DNA from 2 places in the Clostridium sp. TJA020 genome. Region 2 is predicted to be linked to the other one. Evidence: a T-box and tRNA genes for the amino acid it is inferred to sense, from the RefSeq annotation. Region 2 holds a T-box; the other holds one or more tRNA genes.
The links. The T-box of region 2 lies ahead of pheS (phenylalanine--tRNA ligase subunit alpha). A T-box ahead of a tRNA ligase gene usually reads a tRNA of that ligase, here a tRNA-Phe.
Positions count from the first base shown of each region.

Region 1: it has a tRNA-Phe gene. The T-box ahead of pheS (phenylalanine--tRNA ligase subunit alpha) is inferred to sense a tRNA for this amino acid. The anticodon was not compared.

Region 1 is NZ_JBZEFC010000013.1:633-4,106, forward strand. Features, by position in the region: gene AC4FQ1_RS12765 (uracil-DNA glycosylase) at 1-594, shown strand, start outside; gene AC4FQ1_RS12770 (hypothetical protein) at 982-1,179, opposite strand; gene AC4FQ1_RS12775 (copper homeostasis protein CutC) at 1,324-1,935, opposite strand; tRNA gene AC4FQ1_RS12780 (tRNA-Phe) at 1,999-2,074, opposite strand; rRNA gene rrf (5S ribosomal RNA) at 2,081-2,197, opposite strand; gene AC4FQ1_RS12790 (NAD-dependent protein deacylase) at 2,426-3,163, shown strand; gene AC4FQ1_RS12795 (hypothetical protein) at 3,227-3,474, shown strand, end outside.
Region 2 is NZ_JBZEFC010000001.1:409,219-412,692, forward strand. Features, by position in the region: gene pheT (phenylalanine--tRNA ligase subunit beta) at 1-995, opposite strand, end outside; gene pheS (phenylalanine--tRNA ligase subunit alpha) at 1,027-2,046, opposite strand; T-box leader at 2,105-2,335, opposite strand; gene AC4FQ1_RS02285 (TrmH family RNA methyltransferase) at 2,388-3,164, opposite strand; gene AC4FQ1_RS02290 (potassium channel family protein) at 3,182-3,474, opposite strand, start outside.

The DNA of each region.
Region 1 (3,474 bases), on a different contig from region 2:
CTTATTCATGAGTATAGAAATAAAACTATATATCCTAATATGTATGATATTTTTAATGCATTACACTTTACTACTTACAAAGATGTTAAAGTTGTTATATTAGGTCAAGACCCTTATCATGGACCTAATCAAGCTCATGGACTTAGTTTTTCCGTTAAGCCTGGTAATAAAATTCCACCTTCATTAGTAAATATTTATAAAGAATTACAATCTGACTTAGGATGCTATGTTCCAAATAATGGGTACTTGAAAAAATGGGCTGATCAAGGTGTATTATTATTGAATACTACCCTTACTGTTGAAGCTGGAAAAGCTAATTCACATCAAAAAATTGGATGGTCAATCTTTACAGATAAAATTATTGAATTATTAAATCAAAAAGATGAACCTATTGTATTTATACTTTGGGGAAATAATGCAATTAAGAAAAAAACTCTTATAACGAATCCTATTCATTATATAATTCAATCAGTTCATCCAAGTCCTCTTTCAGCATCTAGAGGATTCTTTGGAAGCAAACCTTTTTCTAAAACTAATAATTTCTTAGCTAAAATTAATAAAAAACCTATCGATTGGCAAATTGAAAATTTATAAACAAAATATCAGACTTTAAATTATAAAAAAGTAATTTTAAGTCTGATATTTTTTAGTTTAAAATCATATTCATATAGTTTTATAAATTATTTTTACTGTAATATTTTTTAAAATAATTGGGTATGCTTGTTTATTTAAAGCATACCCTTGTATTTCTTAACTATTTCTATTTTACTATATTAATTACTTAATTAATTTTATCTTTTGTTACTAAATCACTTTTATAATTATATTCAAATTTCTTAATAATTTAGTGGTTTCTTTAAAGCAGCATTACATTCTCAATTAATAATTATATTTATATTAAATTAATTATAAAGATTAATAGTACAACTTCAAAATTTATATCTTTTTTTGTAATTACTTTTAATTAGTTAACTTATAGTTCTATTTTTCTGATTTCTTTAACCTTTTAATCATAGAATATATGGAGGTTGATAAAATTCCACACACTCCACCAAGAGAAAAGAACAGTATTACATCTCCAATAAAAATACCAATAAGCATTCCAATTCCAACTCCAAAAGCTATACCTTTTGATACTAATGTAAATTCAGCCTCACTTAAACTAATCTTATCGATCATAAAAACCACTCCAATTCCCATATTCTCATTTTTATTATAGATTATATTTCTTAACAATTCCTTAAGTAAACCTTAAACAAAAATGTATAAACTAAAATAAGTTTATATTTATAAAATATGTCCAAATTGGCTTATTATAATCATTTATTTTACTATTTTACTTCCATGTAATTCTTTTGCATTAGTATAACTTTTTATATAATCTCTATTTTGAGATGTTATACCTCCACCAGGCATTATTATTATTCTATCATTAGCATATTCTATTAATTCTTTTAATTTATCTAAATTATTTGGAGCATTTTCTTCTCCACCTTTTGTTAGTATTCTGTCTATTCCAAGTTCAACTAAAATATCTATTGCTTCTTTTTTATTTTTTATTTCATCAAAGGCCATATGAAAAGTAGTGCTTAAACCTTCAGAGCACTCTTTTAATTCTTTATTTCTTTCTATATCTATAGTTTTATCCTCATTTAGTATTCCAAATACAACTCCATTTACATTTAAACTTTTACAAATTTTTATGTCTTCTTTCATTATCTCAAATTCATCTTTTGAATAATTAAAATCTCCACCTCTTGGTCTTATTATTACATTTACAGGAATTTTTATGTTATTAACTGCTTTTTTTATAGTTCCATAACTTGGAGTAGTTCCTCCTTCTTGAAGGTTATCACATAATTCTATTCTATCTCCACCATCCTTAAATCCTTGTAACGCCTCATTATAATTACCAACACAAACTTCTAATTTCATTCCCTTTCACCTCTTATATTTTTATATAAAAATAAAAGCACTAACTAAATGTTAGTGCTTTCTTGGTGGCTCGAGCAGGAATCGAACCAGCGACACGAGGATTTTCAGTCCTCTGCTCTACCGACTGAGCTATCGAGCCTTACAAACCTAGCAACGTCCTACTCTCCCACACGGTCACCCATGCAGTACCATCGGCGCTATAGAGCTTAACTTTCCTGTTCGGAATGGGAAGGAGTGTTTCCTCTATGCCATCATCACTAGATACAAACATATTATAACTAATATTTAGTTACCTGTCAAAGTTTTTCTGAAATTTATTTCAATAAACTTATTATATTTTAATTGTGTAATAATTTATATATTTTATATTTTTAAATATAATCTAAGAATCTAATTATTAACTCTATTACAATTTAGGTACAAATTTTATTTTTGTCTTTATTTGTGCAATAATTAAAGTATTAAATATTATAGTTTGGAGATGTTTTTTATGGAAAATAAGATTCAAGAACTAACTAATATAATTAAAAATAGCAAAAATATAGTCTTTTTTGGTGGTGCAGGGGTATCCACTGAGTCAGGAATTCCAGATTTTAGATCAGCCGATGGCTTATATAGTAGTAAATATGATCGTAAATTTTCTCCTGAGGAAATCTTAAGCCACAACTTCTTTTATAGTCACACTAATGATTTTTATAAATTCTATAAAGATAAAATGATTTATACAAAGGCAAAACCAAATCCAGCTCACATTGTTTTGGCTCAATTAGAAAAAATGGATAAACTTAAAGCTATTATAACTCAAAATATTGATGGTCTTCATCAAATGGCTGGAAGTAAAAATGTATTTGAACTCCATGGTTCTGTATATAGGAATTATTGTACTAATTGTTATAGAAGTTATGATTTAGATTACATAATAAAATCAAAAGATATTCCTAAATGTGAAAGCTGTGGAGGTATTATAAAACCTGATGTAGTTCTTTATGGGGAAGCTCTTGATAATAATGTTATAAATGGAGCCTTAAATGCAATAAAAAATGCAGATACTTTAATTATTGGTGGAACTTCCTTAGTGGTTTATCCTGCAGCTGGATTTGTAGATTACTTTAGAGGAAAAAACTTAATACTTATAAATAAAAGTTCAACACAATATGATAATAAAGCTAATTTAGTCATAAATGGTTCTATTGGAAAAGTATTAAAATCAGTATTTGATAAATTATAATTTGAATAATTTAATATAATCAAAAATATAATATATCATATAGTACTTTAGAGGTTTAATATTTTGATATATGCATTAATATTAGTAATATCTATTTCTGTTATAGTTTTTTTAATCTTCTCTTACGAAAAAAAATTAAATTTAAGTAGGAAACAACTTATAGTAGCAAACAGTCAAATAAATAAGTTAAAAAAATATGTTCCAAGTCATTATAATGCTAAAGGTGGATTATCTATTAAATTTTCTTATCCTGAAAATAACTTTGGAATAATAAAAGAAAATTCTAAAGTATTTATTTCTCCATTAGATAA
Region 2 (3,474 bases):
GTTGTGTCTTTTTTTACTTCTGAATTTAATCCACCCATTATTCCTGCTATCGCAACAGTTTTATCATCATCCTTTATACATAAAACGCTACTATCAAGTTTTCTATTAACTTCATCTAAAGTTACAAACTCTTCACCATCTTTAGCTCTTTCTACAACTATTTTATTTGACTTAATTTCTCTTTTGTCAAATGCATGCATTGGTTCGCCAGTTTCTAACATAACAAAATTAGTAATGTCAACTATATTATTTATAGGTCTAACCCCTGCTTCTAAAAGTCTATCTTGCATCCATTTAGGTGAAGGTCCTATTTTAACATTTCTAACTCCTCTTGCCATATATCTTCTACATAAAGAATCTCTAACTTCAACTTTCAATTCGTCATTTATGTTACTTCCATCTACAGTTTTATATTGAAAGTTTGGCATTTTATAATTAGTTTTTAAAGTAGCAGCTGTTTCTCTTGCCATACCTATCATACTTAGGCAATCTGGTCTATTTGATGTTATATCAAAATCTAAAGTTTCTTTCTTAAGACCTAAATATTCTTTTATTTCAACACCTATAGGAGCATCCTCTTCTAATATCATAAGTCCATCAACTTCTTCTTCACCTTTTAAGCCAAGTTCTGCTTCTGAACAAAACATACCATTTGATACAACGCCTCTAAGTTTTCCCTTTTTAATTTCTGTTCCATCTGCTAATGTTGATTTATGAAGTGCAACAGGAACCTTGTCTCCAACTTTCATGTTAGTTGCAGCTGTAACTATTTGTATTTCTTCTCCTCCAATATCAACTTGACATATACTTAATTTTTCAGCATCTGGATGCTTTTCTATAGAATTGAATTTACAAACAACAACTCTATTTATATTATCTCCTTGAACTATTATTCCTTCTAAGGCTGAACCTGTAAGAGTTAATAAATCCCCAAGTTCTTTAGCACTTACATTTATATCAACATAATCTTTTAGCCAACTATATGGTACTTTCATTTAATTTACCTCCTGATTTATTAAATTTTTACTAGAATTGATCTAAAAATCTCATATCACTTTCATATAGTAATCTTATATCATCTATTCCATATTTAAGCATTACCATTCTATCTACACCGAATCCGAAAGCAAATCCTGAATATTCTTCTGGATCTATTCCACAATTTCTTAAAACTTCTGGATGAACCATTCCACAACCTAGTATTTCTATCCATCCACTTCCCTTACAAACTTTACATCCTTTTCCACCACAAACAAAGCAAGTAGCATCCATCTCTGCTGAAGGTTCAGTAAATGGGAAATGATGAGGTCTAAATTTAGTTTTTACTTTATCTCCAAACATTTTCTTTGCAAATAATTCTAATGTTCCTTTTAAATCAGCAAAAGTTACTCCTTTATCAACAACTAAGCCTTCCATTTGATAGAAGATAGGTGAATGAGTAGCATCAACATCATCTGATCTATAAACTTTTCCTGGTGATATCATTTTTATTGGAAGAGTTTGTTTTTCCATAGTTCTAACTTGAACAGGAGAAGTTTGAGTTCTTAAAACAAGACTATCATTTATGTAAAAAGTATCTTGTTCACTTCTTGCTGGATGATCTTTTGGAATATTTAACGCTTCAAAATTATATTTATCAAGTTCTATTTCTGGACCTTCCTCTATAGTAAATCCCATTGATACAAATATATTTTTCATACTTTGAAGAGTTAAATCTAATGGATGTCTCTTTCCTATTCTATTTTTCTTTCCTGGTAATGAAATATCTATAATTTCACTTGCTAGCTTTTCATTTTTTTCTTTATTTTTTATTTCTTTAGAAACACTTTCAATTTTTTCTTCTAATATACTTTTTACTTCATTAACAAGCTTTCCAACTATAGGTCTTTCCTCTTTAGAAACATCTTTCATACCTCTTAATATAGTTGTAAGTTCTCCTTTTTTTCCAAGAAATCTTACTCTTATTTCTTCTATTTGAGAAGAAGTATTAGCAGTTTCAATTTCTTTTAATGCTGCTGCTTGAATATTTTTAAGTTTTTCTTGCATATTCAAAATCTCCTTTCTTTAAAAACAATATTTTTTTACAATAAAAAAACCGCCCCTAAAAAGGGACGGAATATCCGCGTTACCACCCTAATTGGTTTAATAAAATGAACTTTACTAAACCCAACTCGTAAATATAACGGTTTTAACCGCTAACCACTACTTTAATTAAATTTCACAGTTAGAACTCCAGAGTGAACTTCAGAATAAAACTTTTAAAATAGCTTACAGTCAACGGCTATTTCTCCCTTAAAAAGTTATTTATACCTACTCTCTCTTTCTTAGTCTTTTAATGTAATTTTATACTATTAGATTATACATATTATTAATCAAAATTTCAATAGTTATCTTATTTGTCTTACTCTTTCATAAATAATAATAGATGCTGCCACTCCAACATTTAAAGATTCTGCTCCGCCAGGCATAGGAATTTTTACTTTTTTATCAGAAATATTATATATCTCTTTTGATACACCGTTTCCTTCATTTCCAACAGTAATTATAATATTTCCTGTCAAATCCTCATTAAAAAAATCTTTGCTTCCTTCAAGTGAAGTAGAAACAATTGAAAATCCTTTATTTTTTAAATTCATTATATTTTTCAAATCTTCATCTTCTTGAATTATTGGTATATAAAACATAGAACCCATTGTAGATCTTATAGTTTTATCATTATATATATCTACAGTTCCTTTAGTTAATATAACTCCATCTATATTAGCTGCATGAGCTGTTCTTATTATAGTTCCTAAATTCCCAGGATCTTGAACTTTATCACAAAGCAAATAAAAACTACCATTTAACTTTCTATCATTGTTATCCATACATATAACTGCAAGTATACCTTGAGGGTGTTCTGTTTGAGTACAGTCTAAAAATAAATCATTATTTAATCCAAAAATTTTACCTTCATAATTATATTTTTGCAATAATTCTTCTGCTTTATATTTAGTACCTTCTGTAAATAATATACAATCTATTTTTGTATTAGCTTTTAATGCTTCCTCTACAAATCTAAAACCTTCGATTAAATACTTTTTTGCTTTATTTCTATTTTTTCTCTCTTTTAATTTTTTTATTTCTTTATATATAGCATTTTCTTTACTTTCTATATAAATCAATGTAATTACCTCGTCAATTAAAATTTAACTATCATACCTTCTAACTTACTTAAGTCTTCAGCAGATCCTATTGCAACTATAATATCTTTACTATTAATTACAAAGTCAGCAGGAGGTGAAAGATTTATTTCATCATCTCTCTTTATAGCCATAACATTTATCCCGTACTTACTTCTAAGTTTTAATTCTCTTATAGTTTTATCGTTCCAATCTTCTGGAGTCTCTATCTCCATAATACTATAATCAGGAGATAACTCTATAAAATCTAATATACTTTCTGATACCAAATTGTGTGCAACTCTAACTCCCA